DNA from 4 places in the Rahnella sp. Larv3_ips genome. Region 3 is predicted to be linked to each of the others. Evidence: predicted binding sites of a transcription regulator. Region 3 holds the regulator's gene; each other region holds the start of a gene.
What was found. The regulator PurR, encoded in region 3, represses purine synthesis genes. The targets are predictions, from matches to a motif close to CANGCAAACGTTTGCNTG.
Positions count from the first base shown of each region.

Region 1: pyrD (quinone-dependent dihydroorotate dehydrogenase) is a predicted target of PurR. The motif match lies at 2,962-2,979, and genes of this name have one in related genera.
Region 2: ED901_RS20820 (NCS2 family protein) is a predicted target of PurR. The motif match lies at 2,674-2,691, and genes of this name have one in related genera.
Region 4: ED901_RS08665 (L-serine ammonia-lyase) is a predicted target of PurR. The motif match lies at 853-870, and genes of this name have one in related genera.

Region 1 is NZ_MJIB01000004.1:193,852-199,736, forward strand. Features, by position in the region: gene ssuD (FMNH2-dependent alkanesulfonate monooxygenase) at 1-1,127, opposite strand, end outside; gene ED901_RS03300 (sulfonate ABC transporter substrate-binding protein) at 1,185-2,171, opposite strand; gene ssuE (NADPH-dependent FMN reductase) at 2,188-2,769, opposite strand; gene pyrD (quinone-dependent dihydroorotate dehydrogenase) at 3,082-4,092, shown strand; gene ED901_RS03315 (cell division protein ZapC) at 4,279-4,827, shown strand; gene ED901_RS03320 (YcbX family protein) at 4,898-5,885, opposite strand, start outside.
Region 2 is NZ_MJIB01000021.1:286,335-292,219, forward strand. Features, by position in the region: gene ED901_RS20810 (PTS sugar transporter subunit IIC) at 1-1,239, shown strand, start outside; gene gltS (sodium/glutamate symporter) at 1,296-2,507, opposite strand; gene ED901_RS20820 (NCS2 family protein) at 2,746-4,140, shown strand; gene ED901_RS20825 (AsmA family protein) at 4,291-5,885, shown strand, end outside.
Region 3 is NZ_MJIB01000004.1:1,319,871-1,325,755, forward strand. Features, by position in the region: gene rnt (ribonuclease T) at 1-491, shown strand, start outside; gene ED901_RS08395 (Grx4 family monothiol glutaredoxin) at 619-966, opposite strand; gene ED901_RS08400 (C40 family peptidase) at 1,426-2,340, shown strand; gene ED901_RS08405 (YnhF family membrane protein) at 2,505-2,594, opposite strand; gene purR (HTH-type transcriptional repressor PurR) at 2,928-3,953, shown strand; gene punR (DNA-binding transcriptional activator PunR) at 4,151-5,056, opposite strand; gene punC (purine nucleoside transporter PunC) at 5,193-5,885, shown strand, end outside.
Region 4 is NZ_MJIB01000005.1:17,406-23,290, forward strand. Features, by position in the region: gene pabB (aminodeoxychorismate synthase component 1) at 1-105, shown strand, start outside; gene ED901_RS08660 (CoA pyrophosphatase) at 102-704, shown strand; gene ED901_RS08665 (L-serine ammonia-lyase) at 898-2,262, shown strand; gene ED901_RS08670 (EAL domain-containing protein) at 2,694-4,286, shown strand; gene ED901_RS08675 (TerC family protein) at 4,341-5,885, opposite strand, start outside.

The DNA of each region.
Region 1 (5,885 bases), 1.1 Mb from region 3:
GCAAAGTCGTGAGCGACCAGTTCACCACGCGGCAAAATGGCTTTCTTCACCACGCTCTCGTCTTCCGGTTTCGCCAGATCCAGATGCGGGAACAGCAGTTCGCTGACGCGGTACGCTTCCTCCAGATGCGGATAGCCGGAGAAAATAAAGGTGTCGATGCCCAGATCGGCATATTCCTGCATCCGCGCCGCAACGGTCGGACCGTCACCAACCAGCGCAGTGCCTGCACCGGTACGCACCAGACCAATACCGGCCCAAAGATTTGGATAAATTTCCAGTTTATTGCGATCGCCGCCGTGCAAAGCCGCCATGCGGTGCTGGCCGACGGAGTCGGTTTTGGCAAACGCTGCCTGTGCGCGTTGAATGGTTTCATCATCAACGTTTGCGATCAGCTTGTCGGCGGCGCGCCACGCTTCCTCATTGGTTTCGCGCACAATTACATGCAGACGAATGCCGAAACGCACTGTGCGGCCTTTTGCTGCGGCCTTCGCGCGCACCTGTTCGATTTTCTCTTTCACTAACGCCGGCGGCTCGCCCCAGGTCAGGTACAGTTCCACCTGTTCTGCGGCCAGATCCTGCGCTTCGTCAGAAGAACCGCCGAAATACAACGGCGGGCGAGGGTACTGAACCGGCGGGTGCATCAGGCTCGCGCCTTTCACCTGAATATGTTTGCCCTCGTAATCCACCGTTTCGCCTTCCAGCACACGACGCCAGATGCGGGTGAATTCTGCCGAGGCTTCATAACGTTCTTTGTGATTGAGGTGCAGCCCCTCGGCAGCCAGCTCGGCCGGATCGCCTCCGGTAACCAGATTAAACAGTGCCCGGCCGCCGGAAAGCCGGTCAAGCGTTGCCGCCTGACGGGCAGCCAGTGTCGGGGAAATAATGCCAGGACGCAGCGCCACCAGGAATTTCAGGCGTTGTGTGACAGAAATCAGTGAAGCAGCCACTAACCATGAGTCTTCGCAGGAACGGCCGGTCGGCAGTAATACGCCGCCGAAACCGAGGCGGTCAGCCGCTTGCGCAATTTGTTGCAAATAACCGTGATCAACGACGCGTGCACCTTCTTCCGTGCCTAAATAGCGACCGTCACCGTGGGTAGGTAAAAACCAGAATACGTTGAGACTCATAGGGTTACTCCTCTCTCGTTTGTTTCCGCTCGTGATGGCGGTTAAGTCGTCAGATAATTAATTAGCCTGAGCTGTTGGTTTCCAGATGCGGTCTTTGATCTCGACCTGCTTAGGCAAAATGTGATTCTCATAGAACAGATCGGCGGTTTGCTGCTGGCGCTTTTCTGTTTCAGCGCTGACCGGCGTAATCGGCAGATCCGGCAGATGATCCAGATATGACGCAACCACTTTTTCGGGCAGTCCCATCGACTGGGAAAGCAGTTTGATACTTTGCTCACGATCGGTTTTGGTCAGCGCATTCGCCTGCGTTAACACCGTCAGAACCTGTTGAATAAACTGCGGATTGGCTTCGGTATATTTCTTTGGGGCCAGATAGAACGAACCGGTCTGATGCAATGAGGAACCATCGGTCAGCACCCGGACCTTTCCCTGTACCTGTGCGGCAGAATAATAGGGATCCCAGATGGCCCAGGCATCAACGTCATGTTGCTGGAAGGCGGCGCGGGCATCGGCTGGTGTCAGGTATACCGGCTGAATATCACTGAGTTTTAGCCCGGCCTGTTGCAGGGCGCGGATCAGCAAATTATGCGAGCTTGAGCCTTTCTGAAACGCCACTTTGTGACCTTTCAGATCGGCGACGCTTTTGATCGGGCTGTTTTCATCAACCAGAATGACTTCGGCTTTCGGCTTCGGCGGTTCCGAACCGATATAGAGCAAATCGGCGCCCGCCGCCTGAGCGAACAGCGGGGGGAGATCACCGGTGCCGCCTAAATCGATACTGCCGACGTTAAGGGCTTCCAGAATTTGCGGCCCAGCCGGGAACTCAATCCAGGTGATTTTGGTATTCGGAAAACGTGTTTCCAGTAATTTGTGCGATTTTGCCAGCACCAGACCAACTGAGCCTTTCTGATAGGCGATGCGAAGTTGCTCCGGCGCCTTTTCGTCAGCCACCGCGTAACCGCTGAGGAGCAGGCTGGTGAGCAAGCTGGCGACCACCGGCAGACGGCGAAGAGACGATAAAGAGAACGAAAATGACGCAGTCATGGCGAATTCCTTTTTGTCAGACGCGCAGAACTTGCGCTGAAAGAGAGGCTGCGGGCGTGGCAACCGGACGGCGGCGGCTGAGTGCCAGATAGAAGTTTTCCAGCGATTCGTTAAGACGCTCGGCCAGTGCCGGGTCCAGCGTGGCCGGGAACGTTTGATAATCAGTGATCAGGCTGTCATCGGCGAAAACACCTTGCAGAACTTCCTGCGCTTTCAGCGAAGCGAGCACCGGTTTGAGTGCGTAATCCACCGCCAGCATGTGGCCGATGGAACCCGCCGTGGCCAGGGGCAGAACGACTTTGTGATCCAGTGCGCGTTCCGGCAGCATATCCAGCAGCGTTTTTAACGCACCTGAAAACGACGCTTTATAGACCGGCGTCGCGACAATCAAACCATCCGCACTAGCCAGCTCGGCAATCAGTTGTTTCAGCTGCGGGCTGGAGAAATTTGCAAACAGCAGGTCATCGGCAGAAAAATCCTGAAGGTTGTAGGTGAAGACCTCCACGCCACGGCTCGCCAGCCACTGGTGACTGAGCGCCAGCAGGGAAGAAGAGCGGGAGGGTTGTCGCGGGCTGCCTGCCAGAGTTATAACGCGCATCTCTATTCCTTATAACAAATAGTTATAGAACCATTATTTTCATTAACAAAGTGAAATTAACGTAACAGGCAGAGGCGGCGGAGCGGAAATCTCAATTTTGGCTATCAATAGTCGTAAAACGGATAAAGCGCCCTCAGCGGGAGGGGCACCCTGAGGCAGAAACGGAAGAAAACGTGAATCAGAAGTAAAGAAAAAGTAATCGTTTGCGCGCGTGGGCATTTATTACGGCAATTGGCCGGTTATCGTTTCCAATTGACCGGCGGTTAGTCGATAATACTGCCCCGTCTAGCCACCGGGAATCCAGGAGTCTCCATGTATTATCCTCTTATCAGGAAAGCACTGTTTCAGCTCAATCCAGAGCGCGCCCACGAGTTAACCTTTCGTCAGCTGAGCCGTATTTCCGGCACACCCCTTGAATTTTTGATCCGCCAGTCAGTACCGACGAAACCGGTGAACTGTATGGGGCTGTCTTTTAAAAACCCGCTAGGGCTGGCCGCCGGTCTTGATAAAGATGGCGAATGTATTGATGCGTTTGGTGCGATGGGCTTTGGATTTATTGAGGTCGGAACCGTGACTCCGCGTGCGCAGGACGGCAATGATAAACCGCGTTTATTCCGTATAGTGGAAGCGGAAGGCCTGATTAACCGCATGGGCTTTAATAACCACGGTGTTGATAATCTGGTCAATAACGTCAAAAAATCCCATTTTGGCGGCATCATTGGCATTAATATCGGTAAGAATAAAGATACGCCGGTCGAGCAGGGCAAAGACGATTATCTGACCTGTATGGAGAAGGTATATCCGTATGCGGGCTATATCGCCGTGAATATTTCATCCCCCAACACACCGGGATTACGTTCGCTGCAATACGGCGAAGCGCTGGATGATTTACTGGCAGCGATCAAGAATAAACAGCTCGAACTCCAACAGCGTCATCAGAAATATGTTCCTGTTGCCGTGAAGATCGCGCCCGATCTTTCTCAGGAAGAATTGATCCAAATAGCTGACAGTCTGGTGCGTCATAATATGGATGGCGTAATTGCGACTAACACCACGCTCGATCGTAAACTCGTTCAGGGGCTTAATTATTGTGAGCAGGTCGGTGGCCTCAGCGGGCGTCCGGTACAGCTTCGCAGTACAGAAATCATCCGCATGTTGTCGAATGAATTACAAGGCCGTCTGCCTATTATTGGCGTGGGCGGGATTGATTCATTAACCGCTGCGCGTGAAAAGATGGCTGCCGGGTCATCCTTAATTCAAATCTATTCCGGATTTATCTTCAAAGGCCCTGGTCTGATCAAAGATATTGTTACCCACATCTAATATTTTTCTTCCTCATGACGAGTCAGGGGTTTATTTATTAACCCGGCTCGTCTATATTTTGTCCACTGAGTTTAATTCAGGCTCAGGATTTGTCTGATTTCTTTTCATTATAAAAAAATCTATTCTTATCGGGATAGCAGGTAATGAAGTCAGATTGCGGGCATTGAGGGTGAACAGGATGACGAAATGAAAATCAAACCAGATGATAATTGGCGTTGGTATTTTGATGCTGAACATGACCGACTGATGTTGGATCTCGCCAATGGCATGATTTTCCGTTCCCGTTTTCCGGCTAAAATGCTCACGCCTGATGCTTTTGGCGAAATGACTTTTTGCGTCGATGATGCGGCGCTGTATTTCGATTTCGAAGAACAATGTAAACAGATTAAACTCGGGGCAGAGCAGCGCGCCGAATTAGTATTAAACGCTCTGGTCGCTTTTCGTTTTTTAAAGCCGCTGATGCCCAAGAGCTGGCATTTCAGTCAGCAGGTTCGTCCGTTCCAGCCGGGTAACGGCCAGCTTGCACACGTGCAGGTGATGGAAAGCGGCGAACAGGCCACGCTGCTGATTGTTGAATCAGGCGATAATGCGAGCTTGTGCTTACTGGCGCAGGAAAGGCTGACAGTGGCAGGGCGCGGCATGGTGCTCGGGGATGCGATTAAAATCATGCATGACCGGCTGATGCCCGCAACGATCAGAACCAGCAGCCGCGATGTGTATGACCAGGCGGTGTAATCCTTTATCAGCGACGCTCTGATAAAACCGCCTGTTCTTTCCGAACTCAAATTTCCCAATTCAAACAGTTCTAGCTGAGCACGATATCCGAGGCCGGAATACAACTGCACGCCAGAATCGTCCCGTCTTTACCTACCGCACTTTCTTTCAGCGGTGACACCTGCCCGTCTTTCAACGTCATTTTACAGGCTCCGCAAATTCCCGCCCTGCATGAATAAGGGATGCGTAACCCCTGTAACTCCAGCTGCTCGAGTAAAATCTGCTGATTGTTGCCGGTAAATTCGGTGCCCTGATAATTAATGGTCAGAGTCTGTGCGCTGTTTTTAGGTGCTTCAACACTTTCAATCACTTGACCCGCGCCGTAAGGGCGGGGCGGTTTAGTCGTCAGGATCTCCACGCTGTCACCAGCGCGGATCACGCCGGAATTGCGGGCAATCATGTTCTGACCGAAATCCACATCGCCGTCGCTGGCCGTACGGTAGCTTTGCAGGGTTTTCAGCGGCTCCCCGCCCGGATGTTTACGCCCTCGCTCAATACTGACGGTAGTGAAAATACAGCGGCTGCAAGGTTTCACCAGATCGAAGATCACTTCGCCGATACGGATCGTCTGCCACGTGTCCTCGGCGTAAGCTTCTGCGCCGCTCACAACGATATTAGGGCGGAACTGCTCCGTTCGGACGCCACCCGGACAGCGACGTTGTAAATCCTGCATCGAAGCTTCATTGATCAGTAAATACGGGAATCCGTCGGCAAACGAAAGCGGCACTTCAGGATGTTTTTTGACCCGGCGGGTCGGTTCGTCACCTACCCAGCGCAACTGAACATCACGCTTTAAATAACCACTCAACCAGCGATTTACCGGTTCTGGCGCGATGAGTGAGGTAAACTGATTGCCCCAGACTTCTGTCGGCTGATTCTGGCCGTTGAATTCACTGAATTTGACGCTGATGCTCTCACCTTCCGGCGGGACAATCATCAGGCCATCGGGTAACAGAACCGGGGTGAACAACACCAGATTCGGATACTGGCGGGCGGTAATAAACATGCCCTGAGGGTCG
Region 2 (5,885 bases), on a different contig from region 3:
GCCGTGCGTGACGGCTTTATTTCAGCAATGCCGTTTATGATTGTCGGATCGTTTTTACTCGTTTTCGTGCATCCTCCTTTTTCGCCGGAATCATCATGGGGGTTCGCCCGCAGCTGGCTGGCGTTGTCAGCGAAATATGAAGTCCAGATACTCACGCCGTTCAATATGACCATGGGCATCATGTCGATCTACATCGCCGCCTCGATTGCTTACAATCTGGCGAGAAGCTACAAACTGGATCCGTTTATGACGGCCATGCTGTCGCTCATGTCTTTCCTGCTGGTGGCGGCGCCACAGGTCGATGAAAAGATGTCAACGGTAGCGCTGGGCGGCGTGGGGATTTTCACCGCGATACTGGTGGCCATCTACGTTACCGAACTGACGCGGTTGCTGAAAAAATACAATATCGGCATACGACTGCCCGAGCAGGTTCCCTCGAACATCAAGCATTCGTTTGATCTGTTAATCCCCATTATTGCCGTCGTGATGACTCTTTTCCCCATCAGCTTACTGGTGCAGTCCGGGTTTGACATGTTGCTGCCACAGGCGATTATGGCGCTGTTCGAACCGCTGATTTCTGCCGCTGACTCCCTGCCTGCCGTACTTCTCGCGGTGCTGATTTGTCATTTGCTATGGTTTGCTGGAATCCACGGTTCTGCGATCGTTTCGGGCATGTTACAGGCTTTCTGGTTAACCAATCTCGGCCTCAATCAGACCGCTCTGGCCGCCGGATTGCCGATGACACATATCATGACCGAGGCTTTCTGGAATTTTCTGATCGTCATTGGTGGCTCCGGCGCAACGATGGGGCTGGTGTTACTGTTCTGCCGCAGTAAATCAGCGCATTTGCGCACCATGGGGAAACTGAGCCTGGTTCCCAGCTGTTTCAACATTAATGAACCAGTGATCTTCGGCACGCCGATCGTCATGAATCCGGTATTTTTCATTCCTTTCCTTCTGGCGCCGATGATCAATGCCGTGGTCGCCTATCTGGCTGTTTCAACCAACCTTCTGCCGCACATGATGTCTCTGGTTCCCTGGACATCTCCGGCACCGATTGGTGCGGCGTGGGCGATGGGCTGGGATTTCAAAGTTTCAATTCTGGTCATCCTGCTGATGGCGCTTTCCATGGTGATTTACTACCCATTCTTTAAAGTCTACGAGAAACAGTTACTGACGCAGGAGAAAGCCGCGGAGGATGAAAAAGTCTATACGGAGCAGGCAGACGCCCTGAATTAAGCCACGTTGAAAAGAGAACACGGGCGCGGAAACAGTCGTTTCTGCGCCCTTATTTTTTACAGAATCGCCGGGAAGACAGGCAACATCAGGAACAGCTTAATGACGATGGCATTGGCGATATCCAGGAAGAACGCCCCCACCATAGGGACAACCAGAAAAGCCAGATGCGAAGGGCCAAACTGATTAGTGATTGCCTGCATATTGGCAATCGCCGTCGGCGTGGCGCCCAGGCCAAACCCACAGTGCCCTGCCGCCAGAACGGCGGCATCATAGTTTTTGCCCATGACCCGGTAAGTGACAAAAATGGCGTAAAGCGCCATCGCAACAGTTTGCACCAGCAGAATTGCCATCATCGGTAACGCCAGCGACGCCATTTCCCACAGTTTCAGGCTCATCAGAGCCATCGCCAGGAATAACGACAAACTGACATTACCGAGCACCGACACTGCACGATCGAAGACGCGATAAAAACCCAGCCACGCCAGAAGATTGCTGAGGATCACGCCGACAAACAGGACGCAAACAAAGGTCGGGATTTCAAAGGCAGATCCCTGCAGCAATAACGAAATGTGGCTGCCAGCGGTAAGGCAGATGGCAATCAGCGCGATAGTTTCCACCAGCACCAGTGGCGTGATCATGCGGCCAATGGACGGTTTTTCAAATGCGCTGGGATCGGCCGCATCATCCTGAGAACCGTTCGGTGTGGAAGAGTGACTGACCAGATAGCGGGCAACCGGCCCGCCAATAATACCGCCAAGCACCAATCCGAAGGTCGCGCAGGCCATTGCCACTTCGGTCGCGCTTTCGAAACCATAGCGTTCGACGAAAACCTTGCTCCAGGCAGCGCCGGTGCCATGTCCGCCGGAAAGCGTGATAGAACCGGCCAGAAGGCCCATCAGCGGATCCATACCCAGCATTTTTGCCATTCCTATGCCGATGACGTTCTGCAGCAGCAGCAATCCGACGACAACAAATATCAGCAGCATCAGGCTCCTCCCCCCTGAACGCAGGCTGGCCAGATTGGCGTTAAGGCCGATGGTCGCGAAAAATGCCAGCATCAGGGGTTCTTTTAACGAGATATCAAATCCGATTTCCCAGCCCATGATCCGGTTGGCTAGCAGGAGCATCACGGCAACCAGTAAACCGCCCGCAACGGGTTCAGGAATGGTGTATTTCTTGAGAAGTTTGACCGACTGGACGCATTTGCGTCCTAAAAGGAGAACCAGCGTGGCAGCCACCAGCGTGCCGTAGGTATCGAGCTGAATCATTAAAGAACTCCATTTTGTATTAAATCCAATAAAATCATCTAATTATATGAATATCTGTAATTTCTTTTTTCCCAGAAACTGAATTAGAAGTCATAAAAGCGGCATCAGGCAAGAAAAACAGCGCATATAAGCCAACTTAACTCAAATATGTGGTTTTAAATTGCCATAAGCAAACGATTGCTTTTGTGGTCATTTTCAATAAAAATGCCCGCTTTGCCGCTTATTGGAATGCCACAACATGAGTACGCAAACCGCAGAACAAGAAACACAGCAACCTGAACTCTCCCGCCCGCCCAAAAGTGAACTGATTTACCGGCTCGAAGACCGGCCGCCGCTCCCGCAGACACTCTTTGCCGCCTGCCAGCATTTGCTGGCGATGTTTGTTGCGGTCATTACTCCGGCATTATTGATTTGCCAGGCGCTGGGATTGCCCGCGCAGGACACCCAGCACATCATCAGCATGTCGCTGTTTGCCTCTGGTCTGGCGTCCATTTTGCAGATTAAAACCTGGGGGCCGGTGGGTTCGGGCTTACTCTCGATTCAGGGAACAAGTTTTAACTTTGTGTCTCCGTTGATTATGGGTGGACTGGCGCTGAAAAATGGTGGCGCGGATGTGCCGACCATGATGGCCGCTCTGTTCGGTACGCTGATGCTGGCGTCCTGTACTGAGATCATTCTGTCCCGCTTCCTGCATCTGGCGCGCCGTGTGATCACCCCGCTGGTTTCCGGGATTGTGGTGATGATTATCGGTCTGTCGTTAATTCAGGTGGGGCTGACCTCGATTGGTGGCGGATACGCCGCAATGAGCGACCACACCTTTGGCGCACCGAAAAATCTGATGCTGGCTGCGGTTGTTCTGGTGGTCATTATTCTGCTGAACCGCCAGCGTAACCCGTACCTGCGGGTCGCTTCACTGGTCATCGCGATGGCGGTGGGCTATCTGGCGGCGTGGATGATGGGAATGTTGCCTACGGTTACGCCAGCGACGCAAACCAGCTGGATCACCTTCCCGACACCGTTGTACTACGGACTGGGAATTGACTGGAATCTGCTGATCCCGCTGATGCTGATCTTTATGGTCACGTCCCTGGAAACCATCGGGGATATCACTGCCACATCAGACGTGTCAGAGCAGCCGGTCAGCGGACCGCTGTACATGAAACGAATTAAGGGCGGCGTACTGGCAAACGGTCTGAACTCGATGCTTTCGGCGGTATTTAATACGTTCCCGAATTCCTGTTTCGGGCAAAACAATGGCGTGATTCAGCTGACCGGCGTTGCCAGCCGTTACGTAGGTTTTGTGGTGGCGCTGATGCTGATCGTACTGGGGCTTTTCCCTGCGGTCGCCGGATTCGTACTACACATTCCAGAGCCGGTTCTGGGTGGCGCGACTATCGTGATGTTTGGCACCATTGCCGCTTCCGGGGTGCGCATAGTGTCTCGTGAACGCCTGAACCGCCGCGCGATCATGATCATGGCGCTGTCTCTGGCCGTCGGCATGGGCGTTTCTCAGCAGCCGCTGATCCTGCAGTTTGCACCAGACTGGATTAAGACGCTGTTGTCCTCCGGAATTGCCGCAGGCGGGATTACGGCGATTGTTCTGAATCTGGTTTTCCCTCACGAAAAGTCATAACCGACATTAAGATGAATGTCACCGCGGCAGGGAGTCTTGAACCCCTGCCGCTTTTTATTGTCTCCAGTCTGCTAAGCTGTTGAGAAATTTCGCTGTTTACGGCATAAACAGAGAACCTTTATCCCTAATTCACGCTACAGGCCCCAGACGATGAAATTTATCGGTAAAATTTTGCTGACGTTCGTTCTGCTTCTGGTACTGGCGATTGTGCTGGTTTACGTCCTATTACAAACCCGCTGGGCCGCTGGCAGGGTCAGCAGCTGGGTCACGGATAACAGTGATTACCGGTTCGCCGTCGAAAAAATAGATCATGACTGGTCCACGCCAGGACGGATTACGCTAACCCATGTCATTTTCGGACAAAAAAATCAGCCTGAGACGCTCAGTGCTGGCGAAGTTGATCTGGATTTGAGCTGGCGTCAGATAACAGAACCGCGCTTTTTCGACCGCGTGGTTCTGGTTGATGGGCGCCTGAACGTCAGTCCTTCCGCCATGAATTTACCGTTGCAGGCGAACACACTTCAGCTGAGTAAAATGGCGCTGACCGGTAACGCGGCGGGACTGGAGATCCAGGGCCAGCAAATCAACGCCGGTATTTCACCGTGGCAACCGAAAGCACACCAGCTGCTGGGCGATAAAGCCGATTTCCAGCTGAGTGCCGCGACGCTGACCGTCAACGGGCTGCCAGCCGAACACGTCCTGATTCAGGGTAACCTGAACAATAAAAACCTGACGCTCGCGAATTTCGGCGGCGATCTGGCTCGGGGCCAGCTCACGGGTAAGGCCAGCCAGGCAGCGGACGGCAGCTGGAATATCGAAAATCTGCGTCTGAGTAATGTGCGCCTGCAAACCTCAAAATCACTTTCTGCATTTTTCGATGATTTCCAGACCCTGCCAAAAGTCACCATTCAGCGGATGGACCTGATCGACGCCCGTCTGCAAGGCACTGACTGGGCATTCAGCGATGTGGATCTTTCCGTTGAGGATGTGACGCTGGAAAAAGGCGACTGGCAAAGTGATGACGGTGAGATCACGCTGAACGCGACTGACATGATTAACGGCAATCTGCACATTCAGGATCCGATCATTAATCTCGACCTGTCGCCTCAGGGCATTTCGATCAAGCAGGCCACCGCGCGCTGGGAGCGCAGTTTATTACGCACTACAGGTAACTGGCTGCGGGCGAATAAGCGGTTGCAACTCGATGAGTTTTCCATCGCCGGGCTGGAATACACGTTGCCGCAAAACTGGAAACAGCTCTGGCTTCAGCCGCTGCCGGATTCACTGGCAGAAATCTCAGTGGGCCGGTTTATTGCCAACCGGAACCTGATTATCGATATCAATCCGCAGTTTCCTTTCCAGCTGACGTCGCTCGACGGCCTCGGCAATAATCTGCTGCTGGCGCGTAATCATCAGTGGGGAATATGGGACGGAAAACTGAATCTGAACGCCAGCGAAGCCACGTTCAACCGAAATGATGTGCGCCGCCCTTCCATCATGCTGGAAGCCAACGACCGTCAGGTGACTATTTCAGAGCTGAGTGCTTTCACCAAAGAAGGGCTGCTGGAAGCGACCGGGACAGTGGATCAGCAACCGCAGCGCCAGTTCTCAGTAAAAGTGACTGGCCGCGCCGTACCCGTTAATCAGTTGGAAAACTGGGGCTGGCCGCATCTGGCCCTAGACGGTAACGCGAATATGCAGCTCAACCTGCAAGGAAAAATGCCTGCCGGCGTGGATTATAAACC
Region 3 (5,885 bases):
TCGAAGGTTCCATTCTGGTGCCAGAGGCGCTGGCGTTTAACGGTATCGACCCGACAAATCCGTTGCGTGGTGCGGTCAGCGAATATGACGCCCTGCATGAGATTTTCAAAGTCATCCGTAAAGGGATGAAAGAGCAGAACTGCAACCGCGCGATCATCGTGGCGCACAACGCTAATTTTGATCACAGCTTCCTGATGGCCGCCGCCGAACGCGCCGGGCTGAAACGTAACCCGTTCCATCCGTTCGCGACCTTTGATACCGCAGCGCTGAGCGGGCTTGTGCTCGGGCAGACGGTGCTGGCAAAAGCCTGTATCAGCGCGGGGATGGTCTTTGACAGCAGCCAGGCGCACTCCGCCTTGTATGACACAGAGCGCACGGCTGAACTGTTCTGCGAGCTGGTAAACCGCTGGAAGCGCCTGGGCGGCTGGCCGCTGGCCATCAGCGCCGAAGAGCAGGAAGACGAAACCGCATCAGAAGAACATCAGCAGTAAGCGGTTGACGTGAAGGAATACGCTGACGGACAAACAGGCCGGACGCATAAAAAACAAAAAGAGCGACGCAATGTCGCTCTTTTTATTGTCATCAGCTGCCCTGAAGGCCGCCAATTCCCGCTGCTGATTACTCTTCAGATTCAGAAGATTTGTATTTCTCAGCGGTTTCTTTGATCAGCTGTTGCAGTTCGCCACGCTGATACATTTCAATCACGATGTCACAACCGCCGACCAGTTCACCATCAACCCACAGCTGCGGGAAGGTAGGCCAGTTAGCAAATTTTGGCATCTCTGCGCGGATATCCGGGTTCTGCAGGATATCGACGTAAGCGAAACGTTCACCACAGGCAGACAATGCCTGAACTGCTTGTGCAGAAAAACCGCAGCTTGGCAGTTTTGGCGAGCCTTTCATGTACAGCAGAATCGGGTTTTCAGAAACTTGCTTCTGAATTTTTTCAATTGTTGGAGTGGTCATTTCTTGCTTCCTCAAGCCGGTACAGGCTGTCACGGTCATTACTCTTCACGCGCAGCACAAAAAAGTGCTGAATCACATTGCCCTCTATTGTAACGATGGCAGCTATCAGATAAAAACGCCATTTTTTGCAGGGTCTTTCGCAATACTGACATTTTATTTCACTATTTTAAGTGCCTGCGTGCGGGCTCACTAAAATAAAGATTCATCGAGAATAACATTTTTGGCGATGACATTAACCAGGGATTTGCATTTCGCCATGGTTTAACACAAATATTAACCTACTGAAAAACGGTCATTTTATTCACTAAAAATGGCGTTTATTTCGACGTTTTAAAAGCTATTAACTTTTTCTCACAATATGATCTAGAATCGATGCAATTCGTGCTGTTTTGTCTGGTTCTTTTAGGCAATACTCTGACATCTCTGATGTTTAACCTAACCACCTATGGTAACGAAGCTATGCGCTTACTGTTCACGCTTTTTGTGCTGCTCTTTACCCAGCTGTTTCTGAATATTGCTCATGCGTCACCGCAGAGTCGTGTTTCTGCCGATCAGCGAAAGAGTCATGTTAATCAGGTTGCCCCTGAGGAACGTCGAAAGCGAAAAACGGTTGCAGCGAAAACCACTAAAAAAACCAAAGTGGCACCGGTGAAAGAACAACAGAGTCAGGAAAAAAATGCCAGGAAGAGAGTCAAAAGCACCGAACTGGTGACGCGAAAGGCCTCTTCTGTCAAAACAGTTAAAACGACGCGAGCTGAAAGTAAGGCCGAGAGTAAGAAAGAAAAAACACTCAAAACCACCAGAGCTGAAACCAAAGCAGATAAGAAAAGTAAAACCCGGGCTTTGGCGAAAAACGCCACTGTAAAGACCAGCAAGAAAGAAGCGTATGGCCGACACCGAAAAGGCAAGAAATTAGCCGAAGAAGACAGCAAGCCCATTACGTTAAGCGCGACCCACAAGAAACGTTATCAGCATGCTCAGCAAACGGCGATGACCAAGCTGATGCATCAGGTCGGCAAACCTTATCGCTGGGGTGGTACCTCACCCAATACCGGTTTCGATTGCAGTGGTTTAGTGTATTACGCGTACAAAGATCTGATTCGTATCAAAATGCCACGCACCGCTAACGAGATGTACCACCTGCGCGATGCCGCACCGGTGAAACGCGGTGAACTGGAGTCCGGCGATCTGGTCTTCTTTAGAATTAATAACCGCGGTGCCGCGGACCATGTCGGGGTATACGTCGGTAACGGCAAGTTTATTCAGTCTCCGCGTACCGGTGAAGACATCAAAATTACCTCACTGGGCGACGATTACTGGCAAGATCATTATGTAGGTGCACGTCGGGTAATGACCCCAAAAACGATCCGATAATAAGCAGTTCGTTAAATTTGAAGTTCCGCTAATCATCACTGAATAGCATTTAACGAAGCGTTTGTGCAGGGAAGAATGTCGGCGAAAAGGGTCAGTGTGCAAAAATTGAAAAGGGCGATCCCTGTATAAGGGTTCGCCCTTTTTGTTGCCCGATGACAGAGCTTTTAGTTCATCACTGCGGTGAAGCTGAAAGCGATAATCATAAGCAACGCGCAAACGGTGGTAATCAACGACAATTTCAGATTACTGTCCATAAAACCCCCTTACGGATCAATTGTGGCGTTTCATTAAGCCACATAAAATGTGTGCCAACGCATTTTCTCATACTTCATCGCTAAAATCCCGCGTTGATTCATGCGCGATATTCCACAATAACACTTCCACTTTGCTGCATTATAAGAGAAAATTGTCGGTTACCACGCCTGTGTGCCGGTCGATTTCACCCGAGAGCGTTTTGCGCCTCACTCTGACGAATCCACCCAACGATTTCACTGCCTTTTTAAAAGCCCGCAGTGAAATCCACGCAAGCAAACGATTAACATAATGCTAACGTGCTGAAACACGTGAGTTCAGGAGTCATTGTTTACATGGCAACGATTAAAGATGTCGCTAAGCGCGCTGGCGTTTCCACCACAACCGTGTCGCACGTCATCAATAAAACACGTTTCGTCGCCGAAGACACCAAAACCGCGGTTCTGCTGGCTATCAAAGAGCTTCACTACTCGCCAAGCGCCGTTGCGCGCAGCCTGAAGGTCAATAACACCAAAACCATTGGCCTGCTGGCGACCTCAAGTGAAGCGCCCTACTTTGCCGAAGTCATTGAAGCCGTTGAAAACAGCTGTTTCTCCAAAGGCTACACGCTGATTTTGTGTAACTCGCATAATAATCTGGAGAAACAGCAGGCCTATCTGCAAATGCTGGCGCAAAAACGCGTCGACGGCTTGCTGGTAATGTGCGCGGAATATCCGGATGAACTGCTGAATATGCTGGAAGAATACCGCTCCATTCCGATGGTCGTCATGGACTGGGGCGAGGCGCGCAAAAACTTCACTGACAGCATTATCGATAACGCCTTCGAAGGCGGTTATATGGCCGGTCGTTATCTGATTGAACGCGGGCATCGTGATATTGGCGTGATCCCAGGGCAACTGGCACGTAATACCGGTGGTGGTCGTTTCCAGGGTTTCGTCAAGGCGCTGAACGAAGCTAACATTCCTCTGCGCGAAGAGTGGGTGGTTCAGGGTGATTTCGAACCGGAATCGGGTTATCAGGCGATGCACAAAATCCTGATGCAGAAACAGCGCCCTACTGCTGTTTTCTGTGGCGGTGATGTGATGGCGATGGGGGCTATCTGTGCCGCAGATGAGCTCGGTTTACGCGTACCGCAGGATATTTCGGTGATCGGATATGACAATGTGCGAAATGCGCGTTATTTCTCTCCGGCGTTAACCACTGTGCATCAGCCGAAAGAGCGTCTGGGCGAAATGGCGTTTACCATGCTGCTGGACAGAATTATCAGTAAACGTGAAGAATCACAGACCATTGAGGTTCATCCCAAACTGGTCGAGCGCCGTTCAGTAGCCGACGGCCCTTTCCGCGATTATCGCCGTTAACAAAAATCTGACGCCTGCCTGTGCAGGCGTTTTTTCTCGTCCCGGTCAATACTGGCTTCCGGTATCAGCAGCGTTTAAGCAGCGACGATGAGGGTATTGACTCCTGGCAGGCCAATGCGGGCGTAAGAGTTACGTTCTGACCAAACATTTATAACACCAGTAAACATCCGCCTCCCGGAGAGGTGGATGTTTATTTTCTAATCCCGTAACCATTCCTGATTCATCGTTTCTGTATCGCCCATGTATTCCAGCAGCCAGGCCAGCGAAGGAGAGGAGTTACTCTGATCCCACGTCAGGCAACACGGGCTGTCAGGGAAGGTATTCTCCAGCGCCAGAACCTGTAATTTTTGCTGTTCAATCTGATGACTCACGCGATGAACCGGCATCATCCCTACGCATAAACCTTCGCTCAGACACTCCAGCGCGCAAGTCCAGTCAGGCACGACCAGGCGCCGCTGATTATCCAGCGTCCAGGTATCACGTTTGGGTAAGGTGCGCGAAGTATCCTCCAGACACAGCGCCGGATAAGGCCGCAGTTGATCATCGTTCAGCGCGCCGGAGAGCTGCGCAAGCGGATGCTGAGGGCTGACGACACAGTGCCAGTCCATAAAACCCATATCGCGAAAACTGAAACGCCCGCCCACCGGCACCGCCCGCGTCGCGCCAATTGCCACGTCTGCGCGGCCATCGACCAGCGCATCCCAGACGCCGTTAAATACTTCGGAATGAATGATAAGTTCCGTATCGGGGAAATGACGGTAGAAATCGAGCACCAGCCGCCGCGTTCTGGCGGGTTTCACAATTCGGTCTACCGCCACCCGCAGCTCGCCACGCCAGCCGTTTGCGACCTGCTGGCACTGCCGACGCGTAGCTATCATTTTTTTTGTCAGAATCCGTGCTTCATCAACGAAAACTTTTCCGGCAGGCGTCAGCACCACGTCACGGTGACGCCGTTCAAACAAAGGAACAGCCAGCCAGTTCTCCAGCTGACGAACGGTATAGCTGATGGCAGAAGGCACACGGTGAAGATCCTGCGCTGCTGCGCTGAAACTACCGGTACGTGCTACCGCATCAACCACTTCAAGGGCGTATTCTGACCACATCACTTAGCCTTCAATATTTTTCACAGCAGATTGCAAATATTAGCGTTTCACAAGACTGTTATCAAAGCGTTAAACTCTGCATCCCAACTGTTTTCTGCATCACATCATCTGCAATACATAAATTAACGAGACAATAATGAAACCCTCCTTTGGATTTATGCTCTATCTCGCCGGATTGAGCATGCTCGGCTTTTTAGCCACAGATATGTATCTTCCCGCCTTCAGCGCGATGCAAATCAGCCTGATGACCAGTCCGGGCATGATCAGCGCCAGCCTGAGTATTTTCCTCGGCGGTTTCGCGATCGGGCAACTGCTCTGGGGCCCCCTCTCCGACCGCATTGGCCGTAAACCGGTGCTGATTATCGGCCTGACGCTGTTTGCCATTGGCTGTCTGGGTATTTTGTGGGTGGAAAATGTGCGTGCGCTGCTGGCGCTGCGTTTCTTACAGGCCGTTGGTGTGTGTGCCGCCGCAGTCACATGGCAGGCGATCGTCGTTGACCGTTTCTCACCGGATGTGGCAAAAAAAACCTTCGCCAGCATCATGCCGCTGGTCGCACTCTCGCCGGCTCTGGCACCGCTGCTCGGCGCATGGGTACTGAATCACTTTGACTGGGAAGCGATTTTCGCTCTGCTGACAGGGGTCACGGTGATCCTCCTTATCACCACGTTGACCTTGCGTGATAAAAAACACGCAGAACATCCGCCCGAAAATAAAGCCGGTTTTGGTACTTTGCTCACTTCCCGTATTTACACGGGTAATGTGATGATTTACGCCGCCTGCTCTGCGGGTTTTTTCGCATGGCTGACCGGTTCACCGTTCATTTTGAGT
Region 4 (5,885 bases), on a different contig from region 3:
GCAGGCGGCGGCATCGTTGCAGACAGTCAGGAACAGGCCGAATATCAGGAGACGTTCGATAAAATTGCCCGCATCCTGCCACAGTTAGGAGACGTACAGCCGTGACGTTGCTGGAACAACAGCCGACCTTGCAGGCATTTTCGCCCGCCGTGGAAGATTTTATTCTGCGCTTTCAGTTGCAGCAGCCGCGCCTGCCCGCACAACATTTGCGCGGAACCCGTCATGCCGCGGTGTTGATCCCCATTATTTGCCGTGAAGAACCGACCATTTTGCTGACCCGGCGATCAGACAGCCTGCGCAAGCACCCCGGCCAGGTGGCGTTTCCCGGCGGCGCAGCCGATGCCACCGACGCGTCGATTATTGCCACCGCGCTGCGCGAGGCGCAGGAAGAAGTCGCAATCCCGCCCGAACAGGTGCACGTGTTAGGCACGCTGGCACCGCAGGACAGCAGCAGCGGGTTTCAGGTGACCCCGGTCATTGGCCTGTTACCGGTGGATGTGACATTCCACCCGCAGGAAGACGAGGTGGCAGAGCTGTTCGAAATGCCGCTGCAGGAAGCGTTCGATCTGGCCCGCTATCACTCTCTGGATATTCATCGCAGAGGGATCCACCACCGGGTGTATTTATCCTGGTATCAGCAACAATTTGTCTGGGGACTTACCGCGTCGATCATTCGTCAGCTGGCCCGGCAGGTTAAAGACTGACCTCACTGGTTACACATCGATCACACTTTCGCATCAAATAAGTTTATTTCATGCGAAAAATGAAACTATTGGTCTTAACCCCTTTTACACTATGGATCTACCCATAAGATCAGATCTCCCCTCGGGGCCAGATTTCAGTTATGGGTGTCAGGGATCCCGTTCCCTGCCGTTATCAATTACAGGAGTATTCGACGTGATTAGCGTTTTCGACATGTTCAAGGTCGGGATTGGCCCTTCCAGTTCCCATACTTTGGGCCCGATGAAAGCAGGCAAACAGTTCGCTGATGACCTGCTCGAACAGGGCATGATGCCTGCCGTTACGCGTGTCGCCGTGGACGTTTTTGGCTCCCTGTCACTGACAGGTAAAGGCCACCACACAGATATCGCCATTATTTTAGGTCTGGCGGGTAACCAGCCAGATACCGTCGACATCGACGGTATTCCCCACTTTATCCGCGACGTTGAGCAACGTCAGCGTTTGCCGCTGGGTGAAACGCAGCACGAAGTCGATTTCCCGCGCGACACGGGCATGGTTTTCCGGAGCGAGAATTTACCGCGTCATGAAAACGCCATGCAGATCCACGCCTTTGCCGGTGACAAGCTGGTTTACAGCAAAACCTACTACTCCGTCGGCGGCGGTTTTATTGTCGATGACGAGCATTTCGGCCAGCCGGTGCTGGATGAAGTGGCGGTGCCTTTCAGCTTTAATTCGGCCAGTGAAATGCTGGCGAAGTGCAAAGAAAATGGCCTGTCGCTGTCCGGCATGATGATGAAAAACGAGCTGGCGCAGCACAGCAAACAGGAAATCGAGCAGTATTTCGAGAAAATCTGGCACACCATGCAGGCCTGTATCGATCGCGGTTTAAACACGGAAGGCGTGCTTCCCGGCCCGCTGCGTGTCCCCCGCCGCGCCTCGGCACTGCGCCGGATGCTGGTATCAAACGACCAGCTGTCAAAAGACCCGATGAACGTCATCGACTGGGTGAACATGTTTGCGCTGGCTGTGAATGAAGAAAACGCAGCCGGCGGACGCGTGGTTACTGCACCGACGAACGGTGCCTGCGGGATTGTTCCTGCGGTGCTGGCGTACTACGACAAATATATTCAGTCGGTCAGCCCGGACATTTATCTGCGCTATTTCCTGACGTCCGGCGCCATCGGTATTCTTTATAAGATGAATGCCTCTATTTCCGGGGCTGAAGTCGGGTGCCAGGGCGAAGTCGGCGTCGCCTGTTCTATGGCCGCTGCCGGTCTGACAGAATTGCTGGGCGGAAGCCCGGAGCAGGTCTGCGTCGCCGCAGAGATCGGGATGGAGCACAACCTCGGTCTGACCTGCGATCCTGTCGCCGGTCAGGTTCAGGTGCCGTGTATTGAGCGTAATGCGATTGCCTCGGTGAAAGCCATTAACTCAGCACGCATGGCGCTGCGCCGCACCAGTGAGCCCCGGGTTTCTCTCGATAAAGTGATTGAAACCATGTACGAAACGGGTAAAGACATGAACGCCAAGTACCGTGAAACCTCCCGCGGCGGTCTGGCGATCAAGGTACAGTGCGACTGATATTAACGAAGTTTTCCTTGTGCCTGCGGCGGCGAAGAACTGTTTTTTCACCCGTTCGCCGCAGGATATATCAGCCTGGAACTGTCACTTAGTCATTAACTCTTTGTTAAGAAAAACCTGTTGTATTATCAATACTTAATGGCCGTGAGACTTGCTTATACCTTGCAGGTGCGGCATGCTGATTTCCGCTTGTTTTGCCGCACAGACTGCTTCACTCTGTACCACCACGTATAAGATAAAATGAACAGACGCCAAGTAAGTGACAACGTCACAGATCTGGATTTTCTCTGATTTTCCTTCTTCACGCAGGAAGAGCATCCGGCGATTTACGGCTACTATCAATAATAATGAAACGGCTGTTTTGCATCGGTAAACCTTTAAAATGAACACTTGTAAGCCTGCACTTTACACGGGATAAAAGGATTAGAACGATGCTGTTCTCCCAGACCGGACTTGCGAAGTATCGCTACTATCGCCTTGCACTGGCCGGCGCGATGGGTATTTTTACCCTGCTGTTAACACTCAGTATCCGTATTTATGAACAAAGCCAGGTGATCACCGCCGATCAGCAACGCGTCGCCTTACACACCGTTCAGAAACTCGAAAAACTGCTTGAACCCGCTATACCTGCTGCGCAATCCACCCCTGTCGATCCGGCGCTAACCTGCCGTGAATTACAACCGGCCTTGCAGCAAACTGTCGCTCTGATGCAGACATTGCGTTCTATCACCCTCGTCAATGATGGCACCATCACCTGCTCAAGCCTGATTGGTGCACTGGATCTCAGCCTCGATAAAACGCTGCCCGATATCGCGCAAGGCAAAACGCGGCTGGAACTTCGCGCTGCAAAATTAAGCCGGCTGAACATCCCTACCCTGCTGCTCTGGCAGCCCGCCACGCCCGATAATCTCAACGGTCAGCTGTTTGTGTATAACATCGGGATCCTGTCGAATTTCCTGCTCGAACCGCAACCGCCGTATGCGCGCCATATTGTTCTGAACGTCATGAAGCAAAGTCTGGAATATGGAAAGAACGAAATTATTCCCAGTGTGAATTTGCCGCAGCAGCCGTTACTGACCGTCACGTCGCCAAATTATGATTTCACCGTGTCCATTTATGGCGAAGAGGCCTCGGCGCTGGCGTGGTCAGAACTGGCGTCTCATCTACCCCTTTCCATGTTGATAAGCTTACTGACGGCGACAGCAGTCTATTTATTGTCAGGCAGCCGGATAAGCCTTGCCTATCCGATAAGTCACGGGATTTCGCACCGCGAATTTAAGGTGTATTGCCAGCCCATTATTAACAGCGTCGATGGCCGCTGTATCGGCGTGGAAACGCTGATGCGCTGGAAAAATCGCAGGCAGGAGTGGGTGTCGCCAGATGTGTTTATTCCGCTCGCCGAGCAACACGGATTAATCATCGCGCTTACCCGCTATCTGATTAAAACCGTCACCGATAATCTCGCCGTTTTCCCCGCCACGTCGGGGTTTTACGTGAGTATTAACGTCGCAGCGCAGCACTTCAATAATATGGAAATTGTGGATGATATCCGCAAAATCTGGCTTCCGGCTGAGCCTTCCGTCTCACTGATGCTGGAACTGACGGAACGCACGCGGTTGCAGGAGCTCAGAGCTGCCGAGATTTCTCAACTGAAGGAGATGGGAATTTTACTGGCCATCGATGATTTTGGTACCGGCCACAGTTCACTGAGTTATCTGAAAACGCTCAACCCAGACGTGCTGAAGATCGACCAGGCGTTTACCGCCTCAATTGGCACCGATGCCATCAATGCCACGGTGACGGATACGATCATCACGCTTGCGCAGCGCCTTAATCTGAAACTGATTGCCGAAGGGGTGGAAACCCGTGAGCAGGTCGATTATTTGCGTAAACGTAAAGTCGACTCCCTGCAGGGCTACTATTTTGCCCGGCCAATGCCGATTGAGGTGTTTCCGATCTGGCTGGCGCGCTACGAAAAATCGACCCAGGCACTGCAACCGGTTGAAGAGGAGTCTGATGAATAACAGCCATAAAAAACGGCGACCGAAGTCGCCGTTCTTAGCAGAAGTACACCGCGGTTACTGGTCTTCTTCCCACCCGTTTTCAGACTGAATTTTCGTTATCCGTACACGCTCAATACGGTAATCCGTCACTTCAAGGATTTCAAAGTGCAGCGACGCCATATCAATCACTTCCCCGGCCACAGGCATCTGGCCTGATTTCGACAACAGCAGCCCCGCCAGTGATGCAAAATCATCGTCCGGGCTGACCAGGGTGTTGATATCCAGGATCTGCTGCAACAGATGTAAATCCGTGCCGCCTTTGGCAATCCAGGCGTCGCCATCAGCAATCACGTCAGGCGTTTCATCTTCATCAGGGAATTCACCGGCAATCGCCTCCAGCACGTCCAGCGGCGTAACCAGCCCCTGAATCACACCAAACTCGTTGCTGACCACCACCAGACGCCCTTTCGCTTTGCGCAGCACCGCCAGCAGATTGATGACATCCATGGTTTCCGGCACCACGATGGGCGGCGTTTTTTCGGCAAAGGCCACGATACTTTCACCGTTTTCCAGCGCCACCAGCAGATCTTTCGCACGCACCACACCGATCACGTCATCCAGTGAATGGCGGCAAATCGGGAACAGGCTGTGCGGCGTATCCAGCAACTGACTGCGGATTTCTGCCGGAGAACGTTCGCAGTCCACCCAGGATATTTCGGTACGCGGCGTCATAATGCTGCGCAGGGAGCGTGATGCCAGCGTCAGTACGCCGGTGATCATATGTCGCTCTTCTTCAGCAAACGTCTCATTCGCAGGCAGCACATCACCGGAAGGTTCATCTTCATTCTGATGCTGGCGTTTCCCGCCCATCAGACGCTGAATCGCCTCGGCGGTACGTTCACGCATCGGCCTGGTGGACTGGCTTTTCAGGAAGTTACGACGGGCAATCTGGTTAAACAATTCAATCAGAATGGAGAAACCGATCGCAGCGTACAGATAACCTTTCGGAATGTGGAAGCCAAAACCTTCCGCAATCAGGCTCAGACCGATCATCAGCAGGAAGCTGAGACACAGCACCACCACCGTCGGATGATTGTTCACAAAGCGCGTCAGCGATTTCGACGCCATCAGCATGACGCCCATGGCAATGATAACCGCCGTCATCATGACGTAGAGGTTATTCACCATGCCGACCGCCGTGATCACCGCATCGAGAGAGAAGACGGCATCCAGCACCACAATCTGGGCAACGACCGACCAGAAGCTGGCGTACCCACGATTTTGTGAACCGTGCTCTTCATGCCCTTCCAGCCTTTCATGCAGCTCTGTCGTCGCCTTGAACAGCAGGAAAACCCCGCCGAGTAACAGGATCAGATCACGACCAGAGAAACTAAACTGAGCAATGCTGAACAGCGGCGTGGTCAGTTTTACCATCCACGAAATCAGCGACAGCAGACCTAAACGCATGATCAGGGCTAATGACAAGCCGATGATACGCGCTTTATCACGCTGTTTTGGCGGCAGTTTGTCCGCAAGAATGGCAATAAAGACCAGATTGTCGATACCCAGAACAATTTCCAGGACGACAAGTGTCAGCAAACCGACCCATATTGAAGGGTC